3 regions of the Uliginosibacterium flavum genome follow, and region 1 is predicted to be linked to each of the others. Evidence: predicted binding sites of a transcription regulator. Region 1 holds the regulator's gene; each other region holds the start of a gene.

Region 1 (3,274 bases):
GCGAACATTCGCGCGTGGAGTTGCGGCGCAAGCTTAAAGCCAAGGCTGTCGAAGGGCAGGACGTTGAAGCCGTGCTGGATCGCATGGCCGAAACCGGCCTGCAATCGGATGTGCGTTTTGCTGAAAGCTTGGTGCGCACTCAGGGCGGGCGCGTGGGCGTCGAACGTTTGCGGCGCGAACTGGCTGATCGAGGCGTGAGTAACGAAATTGCCGCAGCAGCGTTGGGCGAAGGTCTTGTCGAGGATGAGCTGACGCGCGCACGTGCGGTGTGGGCGAAAAAATTTGGTGAGTTGCCGAAGGATCAAAGCGAGTGGGCGCGCCAAGCGCGCTTCATGCAATCGCGTGGTTTTACGGTTGAAGTGATCCGGACAATGTTGAAAGAACCATTTAATGAGTCTGCTTAGGGTAGCCAGCCTGAAGAAACGCTACAAGTCGCGTACCGTGGTGCACGATGTTTCCTTCCAGGTCGGCAGTGGTGAGGTAGTGGGCTTGTTGGGCCCCAACGGGGCGGGCAAGACGACGTGTTTTTACATGATTGTTGGCTTGGTGCGTGCCGATGGCGGCAGCATCCATCTGGATGGTGCGGATCTGACTCACTGGCCGATCCACAAGCGCGCTCATCAAGGTTTGTCTTACCTGCCGCAGGAAAACTCGGTATTTCGCAAACTCTCGGTCAGCGAGAATATTCTGGCGGTGCTTGAGCTGCAGAAGCTGGGTAAAGCAGAGCAGGCGAAGCGTCTCGATGAGTTGCTGGATGAGTTGAACATTGCCCATCTGCGCGATGCGACCGCAATGTCTCTTTCCGGCGGCGAGCGTCGTCGGGTGGAAATTGCCCGGGCGCTGGCAACCCGCCCTCGTTTGATTCTGCTCGATGAACCTTTTGCAGGGGTTGACCCGATTGCAGTGCTGGATATTCAGAAGATCATTAGCTACCTGAAAGCACGTGGAATCGGGGTGTTGATTACCGACCACAATGTGCGTGAAACACTGGGGATTTGCGACCACGCTTACATCATCAATGCGGGTGAAGTGCTGGCGGGTGGTACGCCGGAAGAGATTGTGCAAAATGATCAGGTACGCCAAGTTTATCTAGGTGAACATTTCCGTTTATAACGTTTTTCATCAGGCCGGCATGGGCCGGCTGGTATCACTGTCCGCATGAAACCCTCGCTTCAGCTTCGCTTCTCCCAGCAACTGGCCTTGACGCCACAGTTGCAGCAATCCATCAAGTTGCTACAACTGTCCACGCTCGAACTCAATCAGGAAATCGAGCGCATGCTGCTGGAGAACCCGATGCTGGAACGCGAGGCGGGCGAGGAAGATGAGGGCGCAAGTCCGTCTCTGCCCGAGCCGCAAGAGGCCAGTATGGCCACTGCGGGTGAGGAGTACTCCAGCGAGCGCGTGTCTTCGGGCGAGGACGAGTATGAAGCGGCGAGCGTGGCCGACATGCCCGATAGCATCAACGAAGCCTACGACAGTGTGTCGGATGACGACATCGGCGAGGCCGCCGAATGGCGCAGTGAAGGGGCTTCGCACGGAAGTGGCGATGGTGAAGACGGCGATTTTCAGGATCTCCAGGCCGCAGCGACGTCCTTGCGGGATCATCTGTTGGGTCAGGTTGCCTTGATGGCCATGACGGATCGGGATCGCGCCTTGGTCATGCTGGTGATCGAGGCTCTGGATGATGACGGTCTGTTGCTGCAGGAGCTTGAAGAGCTTCTTCCGCTGATTCCGCCTGAATGGGATGTTGAGCTGGAAGATTTGACGATTTCCCTGCATCAGGTGCAAAGCCTTGATCCGGCAGGAATCGGGGCGCGCAACCTGCAGGAAAGTCTGCTTTTGCAATTGAAGACCCTGCCGGAGAGCGAGTCACGGCGCTTGTCCATGATCATCGTTGATGGCAATCTGGAGTTGCTGGCCGCACGTGACTTCGCCAAGCTCAAGCGCCGACTGTCCTGTAATGACGATGCATTGCGTTCCGCGCAGGAGTTGATCTGCAGCCTCAATCCCCGGCCGGGTGCTCGTTTTGCCGCGCCCGAGACGCGTTATGTGATTCCCGATGTGGTTGTCCGGAAATATCGGGGTGCCTGGACGGTAAATCTTAATTCGGAAGCAATGCCGAGGCTAAGGATTCACAAGGTCTATGCCGATATACTTCACCATAACCGGGGCGTAAGCAGCACACTGTCGACGCACCTGCAGGAAGCGAAGTGGTTGATCAAGAACGTACAGCAGCGGTTTGACACGATCCTGCGGGTTTCACAGGCGATAGTGGATCGGCAGCGACAGTTTTTCGAGCATGGCGAAGTGGCGATGCGTCCGCTTACCTTGCGCGAGATCGCTGAAGAGCTGGAATTGCACGAGTCGACGGTGTCGCGGGTAACGACTCAGAAATATATGGCCAGTGCCCGTGGCGTCTTTGAACTGAAATATTTTTTTGGCAGTCACGTTGCCACCGATACGGGTGGTGAATGTTCAGCTACGGCGATTCGCGCGCTGATTCGCCAGCTGGTTGCGGCTGAGGACGGGCGCAAGCCTTTGTCTGATGCCCGGATTGCTGAATTGTTGGGCCAGCAGGGTATTGTGGTAGCACGCCGGACAATCGCGAAATACCGGGAGTTGCTCAATATTCCGCCGGTCAGTCAGCGCAAGTCGATCTAACAGGAGAGGAGTGTTTTATGAATCTCAATATCACCGGGCACCATCTTGAAGTGACCCCCGCCCTGCGCGAGTATGTCAGCACCAAGCTTGATCGGGTGATTCGTCATTTTGATCATGTGACGGCAACCCATGTAATCCTCTCGGTACAAAAACTCAAACAGAAAGCTGAAGTGACAGTGCACGTGCGTGGTAAGGATATCCACGTGGAGTGTGAAGACGATGACTTGTATGCGGCGATCGATGCGATGGCTGACAAACTGGATCGTCAGGTACTCAAGCACAAGGAGAAAGCCGGTGATCACGGTCATGAATCCGTGAAGCGCCAGAGCATTGCAAGCGCGGACTGAGCGTGCGCGCAACACAGTTCAGCTGTGCTGCGGCCGGACTGGACGCAGCAGGGCGGGCGAGGCCTATAATGGGCCTGCCGCGACTGCAGGATGAAGTCCTGAACTGTCAATTTCCAACCTGACAAGCGGCGAGCTCCGAAAGGAGACTCGCCGCTGTTCTGTAAGTAAGACCGAACCTGGCATGAACCTGATCTCCAAGATTCTTGATCCGCAGCGGATTGTTGTTGATATCGCGCTGAATTCCCGTGCCGCGGTGTTTGAGTGCG
Region 2 (3,274 bases), on a different contig from region 1:
ATTCATCGCCGCAACGAACTGGAAGCGGGCCGGGAAATCCACGCTTTGCGCGGCGCGCGAGACGGTGATGTGGCCGGTTTCGAGCGGCTCGCGCAGGGCTTCGAGCACGCGCCGGTCAAATTCGGGCAGCTCGTCGAGAAACAACACGCCGTGATGGGCGAGGCTGATCTCACCGGGGCGCGGATACATACCGCCGCCGACCAGTGCCGGCGCAGAAGCCGAATGGTGCGGCGAGCGATAAGGCCGGGTGCGGAAACGCGCCGGATCGAAACGACTTTCTAGCGACTGGATCGCGGCGGATTCCAGCGCATCGGCTTCTGACAGCGGCGGCAACAAGCCCGGCAGGCGGCTGGCGAGCATGGATTTGCCGGTGCCCGGCGGGCCGTAGAGCAGCAGGGAGTGCAGGCCACTGGCGGCGACTTCGAGCATGCGCCGCGCTTGCGCCTGGCCTTTTACGCCGGCCAGATCGGGATAAATCGGCTCGCCGGTGAGTGGTTCGCCGGTGAAGGGCGTGAGTGCGGTGTGGCCGTTGAAGTGCGCGGCGACTTCGAGCAGATTGCGCGCGGGCAGGATGGTGATGCCTTGCACCAGCGCGGCTTCAGCGGCGTTCTCGGTTGGCAGGATCAGGCTGCGGCCGGCTTGGGCCGCGCGCCAGGCCATGGCCAGCGCGCCGCGTACCGGGCGCAATTCGCCGGAGAGCGAGAGCTCGCCGGCCAGCTCGTACTGATCCAGCGTGGCAGATCTGATCTGATCGGAGGCGGCGAGAATGCCGATGGCAATCGGCAGGTCGAAGCGCCCGCTCTCCTTGGGCAGATCGGCGGGGGCCAGATTGACCGTCACCCGCTTGTTCGGGAATTCGAACTGGCAGGTCAGCAGCGCGGCGCGCACGCGGTCGCGCGCCTCTTTGACTTCGGTGTCCGGCAGACCGACCAGCGAAATCGAGGGGACGCCGTTGGCCAGATGCACCTCGACGGTAACTTCCGGTGCGTCCATGCCGCACAGCGCACGGCTTTTGATCAGGGCGAGGCTCATTTCCGCGCGCCTTGGTCGGTGCTCAGGCTTTTCCGGCTTCCAGCTCGGCGAGGCGCTTTTCCAGTGCAGCGAGCTTTTCGCAGGCACTCTGGAGCAGCGCTTTCTGCACGTCGAATTCTTCGCGACTCACCAGATCGAGGCGCGAGAAGCCCGCGGCCAGCATGGCTTTGGCGTTCTTTTCGAAATCTTTGGCCGGGCCGCTCTGCATCATTTCGGCGAACTTGTTGCCCATCTCTTCAAACAGCTGGGCGGGTTTGCTGGGATCAATCATGTGCATGTTCCTTGAATGGGCGTCGGGCGAGTATAGCCGAGCCGGCAGATTCGGCGCCTGCCCGAAGTGTCGGTGAGCAAGGCTTGTCTGAAGAGCCTCTCTGGGCGGGGTTCTTCAGGCAAGGTGTCTGTAGAAGAAGGCTCTGTGCGGTTCTTCGGGCATGGGCTTACTGCGGCCAAGGCTATGCACCAGCGTGATGCATCGACTTGGTGCGGCACTGTTGTGCTGCGCGAAGAGAGTGCGCCGGCCCTTTCGGGCAGGGTTCTGGAAAGTGACGTAGAGCAAGCATTGGCGAGGGTTTCGAGTATCTGGCACGAATCCAGCTAAGAAAGCCTCGCTGCATTACCTTAACTTTCTTTCAGGAGCACTCCCATGCGTTTGTCGATTATCGCCGCTTCCCTGTTTTCCGCTTTTGCCGCCCTGCCTGCTCTGGCTGCTGATGAGCCCGCTTCGGCACATACCTTTACCGGCAACATGAGCATTGTGTCGGACTATCGCTTCCGTGGTATTTCGCAGACCTACAAACTGCCTGCACTTCAGGGCGGCCTGGACTATAGCCACGCCAGCGGCGTGTATGTTGGCACTTGGCTGTCGAACGTCAGCGGCAACCAGTATTACAACGGCGCTTCGCTGGAAATCGATGGTTATGGCGGTTATAAGCTGCCGGTAGGCGATTTCACCTTTGATGTGGGCGGCCTGTATTACTACTACCCGGGCGCTCACTATGCCGTGGAAGCCAAGACCAAGTACAACAATCTGGAAGCCTACGTGGGCGTGAGCTACAAGGTTGTCAGCTTCAAGTATTCACACACCCTTACCAACTTCTTCGGCGTGAACAAGGATACCTACGGCGGTGTTTGCCAGAGCACGGTTGTTGGTGGTGATGGTGGCGACTGTTTTGATGCCGATCCGGGCAAGTCCACCGGTTCGGGCTATTTTGATCTGAGCGCCAACATTCCGCTGACCGAGAAGATCACGTTGAACACGCACGTGGGTCATCAGAAAGTGAAGAACTACGGCAAGCTGGATTACACCGACTGGAAGCTGGGCGCGACCTATGACCTGAACGGCTGGGGCCTGGGCGCTGCGATCGTGGGTACCAATGCCAAGAAGGGCTGGTACTACGCATGCAAGATCAGCGATGGTGGCAGCTGCAAGAAGACGGGCGAGAACACCCTGGTTCTGTCTGTCGCCAAATCTTTCTGATTTTCACACCACGGACGCGGTGCGCAGGCACCGCGTCTGAATCAAGGAGTAATCCATGAAATTCGTATCCGCCATCATCAAGCCCTTCAAGCTCGACGAAGTGCGTGAAGGCCTTTCCGCCATCGGCGTGCAGGGCATCACCGTCACCGAAGTGAAGGGTTTTGGTCGTCAGAAGGGCCACACAGAGCTGTATCGTGGTGCCGAGTATGTGGTCGACTTCCTGCCTAAAGTGAAGGTTGAAGTCGCTGTTGACGACGCCTTGCTTGATCAGGTGATCGAAGCCATCGAGAAAGCCGCCAATACCGGCAAGATCGGTGACGGCAAGATCTTCGTGTTCGACCTGCAACAAGCCATCCGCATCCGCACCGGTGAAACCGGCACGGAAGCCCTCTGATCCAAAAGGGAGTAGAGACAAATGAAAAAGTTTCTCGCCATTGCACTGACGGCTTTCTCCGTCATGCTGTCTGGCAGCGTGCTGGCCCAAGACGCCAGCGCCCCTGCCGCTGTTGAGGCAACGGCACCTGCTGCGGCCGCGCCTGCTGCAGCGCCTGCCGCTGATGTTTCAGCCCCGGCTGTTGCCGCACCTGTCCTGAAAGCGGACAAGGGCGACAATGCCTGGTTGCTGGTTTCCACCGCCTTTGTGATCCTGATGTCGATTCCTGGCCTGGCCCTGTTCTACGGCGGTCTGGTGCGCACCAAGAATGCACTGTCGGTGCTGATCCAGGTCTTCGTGGTGTTCTCGCTGATTACCGTGCTGTGGGTTGT
Region 3 (3,274 bases), on a different contig from region 1:
TGGGCGGGCTTCTTCAGGTGTGCGTTGCTGACAGCCTTGTTCAGAGAGGCTCTTCGAGTATCTATTCCTGATCTGGCAATCTCCGGATGCGCCGATACAGGGTGCGTTCGCTAAGGCCGAGTTTGAGCGCTAGGCTGCGACGCGAGCCGCGATGGGCGAGCACGGCGGCACGGAGCCTTGCATCATCAAGCGACTCCATCTCTGCAGGGGAAGCTGGCGGCGAGAAAAGCGGAGCGAGCACTTCAGCAGGCAGGTGCGCGATGCCGATCACGTCGTGATCGCACATCAGACTGGCGCGTTCGAGCAGGTTGCGCAGCTCGCGCACATTGCCCGGGCAGGAGTAGCGCAGCAGGCTTTGTAGCGCATCGGGTGCGAGGCTCAGGTGTTTGTGCGGGGCGACCCGGGCGAGCAGGGATTCAATCAGTAATGGAATGTCGTCCACGCGTTCCCGCAGCGCCGGCACGCCAATCGGGAAGGTGTTGAGGCGGTAGAACAGATCCGCACGAAAGCTGCCGGCCGCCACCATGTCGCGCAGCTTGCGGTGGGTGGCGGAGATGACGCGGATGTCGGCCTGACGCAAATCGGTGGCACCCACACTGCGATAGGTGCCGGTCTCCAGCAGGCGCAGCAGTTTGACTTGCAGGGTCAGCGGGATGTCGCCGACCTCGTCCAGAAACAGGGTGCCGCCGCTGGCCGCTTCGACCAGCCCGCTCTTGCGTGAAACGGCGCCGGTGAAGGCGCCGCGTTCGTGGCCGAAGAGCTCGCTTTCAAACAGCGTTTCCGGAATGCCCGAGCAATCCACAGCGATGAAGGGCGCACTGGCTCGCCGGCTGCCGGCGTGCAGCGCATTGGCGACGAGCTCCTTGCCGGTACCGGATTCGCCTTCAAGCAGCACGCTCGCTTCGGACTTGGCAACGCGGTTCATCAATTCCAGCATGCGCTGGAAGGCGGCCGAGCGCCCGATCAGCCCGGTGCTGCCGGATAAGCCGCGCGCTACCTGCAGCGGCTCCATCTTCTCCAGAAAATAGGCGATTTCGCCGGTGGCATCGCGGATCGGTGTGAGCTCGATATTCACGTATTCCTCACCGCGCGGCGTGTGGTGCAGGTGCAGCACGCGTTCGCGCTTGCCGGATTCACGGCTGCGCGCCAGCGGGCAGGATTCGCCGGCCTGATCGCAGGGCTCAGAATAGTGGTGAGAGACCTCATAACAGCGCCGTCCGATCACGCTGTCACTGCCCTTGATCTGCTCGCGGTAGGCCGCGTTGGCCACAAGGATGCGGTAGTACTGATCGAAGATGACCTGCGGCTCAGGCGTTGCCTCCAGCAAGGAAACCAGTTCGGCCAAGGGGTGGGCGCTCACGCTCATGGTGATTTCTCCGAAGACGGGCAGGGTAAATATTCTGCCATGGCACTGCCTGATAGCTGCCAAAAAACTGCCAAAGTACTGCCGCAGCATGCGTGCTGCCGCACAGAGCAGACCATGAATTTTCGCAAGACTCTGATGTTCAAGGGAAAAGACATGGCCAGGATTTCTGGCCTGGATCTTGATAAGGACAACTAGTTCCTGCTTTCCAGACCGCCATGACAGACCGCCAACTTGCCCGAAAGCTGATCATCGTTGTGCTGATCAAACTCGTGCTTCTGTTCGTCTTGTGGTGGGCCTTCTTTCGTGGCCAGCAAGTCGTGGTGAATGGTGAAGCGATGGCACAAGCAGTTCAAACCGATAAAACGTCAGCAACAGGAGAATCCCGGCATGGCCACTGAGCATCTGGTTGATCTATCGCGACTGCAATTCGCAGCGACCGCGATGTACCACTTCCTGTTCGTGCCGCTGACGCTGGGCATGGTATGGATGCTGGTCATCATGGAAAGCGTCTACGTCATGACCGGCAAGCAGGTCTACAAGGACATGACCCGATTCTGGGGCAAGCTCTTCGGCATCAACTTCGCGCTGGGCGTGACCACCGGCATCACACTTGAATTCCAGTTCGGCACCAACTGGGCCTATTACTCGCATTACGTCGGCGATATCTTCGGTGCGCCGCTGGCCATCGAAGGCTTGATGGCCTTCTTCCTTGAATCCACCTTCATCGGCCTGTTTTTCTTCGGCTGGGATCGGCTTTCCCGCCAGCAGCATCTGTTGGTCACCTTGCTGATGGCTATCGGCACCAATCTGTCGGCGCTGTGGATCCTGATTGCGAATGGCTGGATGCAGAATCCGGTCGGCGCTGAATTCAATTTCGTGACCATGCGCATGGAATTGACCGATTTCTGGGCAGTGATGTTCAACCCGGTGGCACAGGCCAAGTTCGTGCATACCGTGTCGGCGGGCTACGTCACCGGCGCGATGTTTGTACTCTCGATTTCGTCCTGGTATCTATTGCGCGGCCGTGACGTGGAATTCGCCAAGCGCAGCTTCCGCATTGCTGCCGCCTTTGGGCTGGCGTCGGTGTGCTCGGTGATTGTGCTGGGTGACGAGTCCGGCTACACGCTGGGCGAAGCGCAGCAAACCAAGCTCGCCGCGATGGAGGCGATGTGGGAAACCGAGCCGGCGCCGGCGGGCTTGAACCTGATTGCGTTCCCCAATGAAGCGGAGCAGAAGAATGACTACGAGCTGAAGTTCCCCTGGGTGATGGGCTTGATCGGTACGCGCTCGGTGAGCACACAGATTCCGGGTATTCACGAGATCAAAGCCAAGAATCGCGTGCGCATCACCGCGGGCGTGCAGGCTGTGATCGCGCTGGAGGCTTTGCGCAAGAATCCGCAGGATGCGGCGCTAAAGGCTGACTTTGCGGCGCGCCAGCAGGATCTGGGCTTTGGGCTCCTGCTCAAGAAATACACGACGGACATGCACGCGGTAACGCCGGAGCTGATCGAGCGTGCCGTCAATGACACGATCCCGCGCGTGGCGCCGCTGTTCTGGGGTTTTCGCCTGATGGTCGGCTTGGGCTTCGCGATGCTGCTGTTGTTTGGCCTGGCCGCCTGGTATTCGGTGAAGGGGACTTTCATGACAAAGCTCTGGCTGCTGCGTGCCGCCTTATGGTCGCTGCCCGCTCCGTGGATCGCCTGCGAGCTGGGCTGGTTCGTCGCGGAATACGGCCGCCAGCCCTGGACCATTTACGGCGTGCTGCCCACTCACCTGTCGGTCTCCACGCTCAGCGTGGAATCGCTGTACGGCTCACTTGCCGGTTTTGTGGGCTTCTACACACTGCTGCTGATCGTCGAGATGTACCTGATGATCAAGTTCGCCAAACAGGGGCCGGGCAGTCTCGGC

Evidence for each region. The regulator sigma-54, encoded in region 1, starts transcription at its own class of promoters, with help from an activator protein. The targets are predictions, from matches to a motif close to TGGCACGCTTNCTGCTNA.
Region 2: the regulator sigma-54 is predicted to act here: its motif matches at 1,613-1,630, upstream of ABXR19_RS03480 (TorF family putative porin).
Region 3: the regulator sigma-54 is predicted to act here: its motif matches at 1,534-1,551, upstream of cydP (cytochrome oxidase putative small subunit CydP).

Annotation. Positions count from the first base shown of each region.
Region 1 is NZ_JBEWZI010000002.1:120,518-123,791, reverse strand. It holds gene recX (recombination regulator RecX) at 1-404, shown strand, start outside; gene lptB (LPS export ABC transporter ATP-binding protein) at 391-1,113, shown strand; gene ABXR19_RS02235 (RNA polymerase factor sigma-54) at 1,159-2,661, shown strand; gene hpf (ribosome hibernation-promoting factor, HPF/YfiA family) at 2,679-3,008, shown strand; gene ABXR19_RS02225 (PTS sugar transporter subunit IIA) at 3,190-3,274, shown strand, end outside.
Region 2 is NZ_JBEWZI010000003.1:39,029-42,302, reverse strand. It holds gene ABXR19_RS03490 (YifB family Mg chelatase-like AAA ATPase) at 1-1,032, opposite strand, end outside; gene ABXR19_RS03485 (accessory factor UbiK family protein) at 1,055-1,303, opposite strand; gene ABXR19_RS03480 (TorF family putative porin) at 1,676-2,509, shown strand; gene glnK (P-II family nitrogen regulator) at 2,565-2,903, shown strand; gene amt (ammonium transporter) at 2,925-3,274, shown strand, end outside.
Region 3 is NZ_JBEWZI010000003.1:162,476-165,749, reverse strand. It holds gene ABXR19_RS04150 (sigma-54 interaction domain-containing protein) at 62-1,366, opposite strand; gene cydP (cytochrome oxidase putative small subunit CydP) at 1,582-1,764, shown strand; gene ABXR19_RS04140 (cytochrome ubiquinol oxidase subunit I) at 1,754-3,274, shown strand, end outside.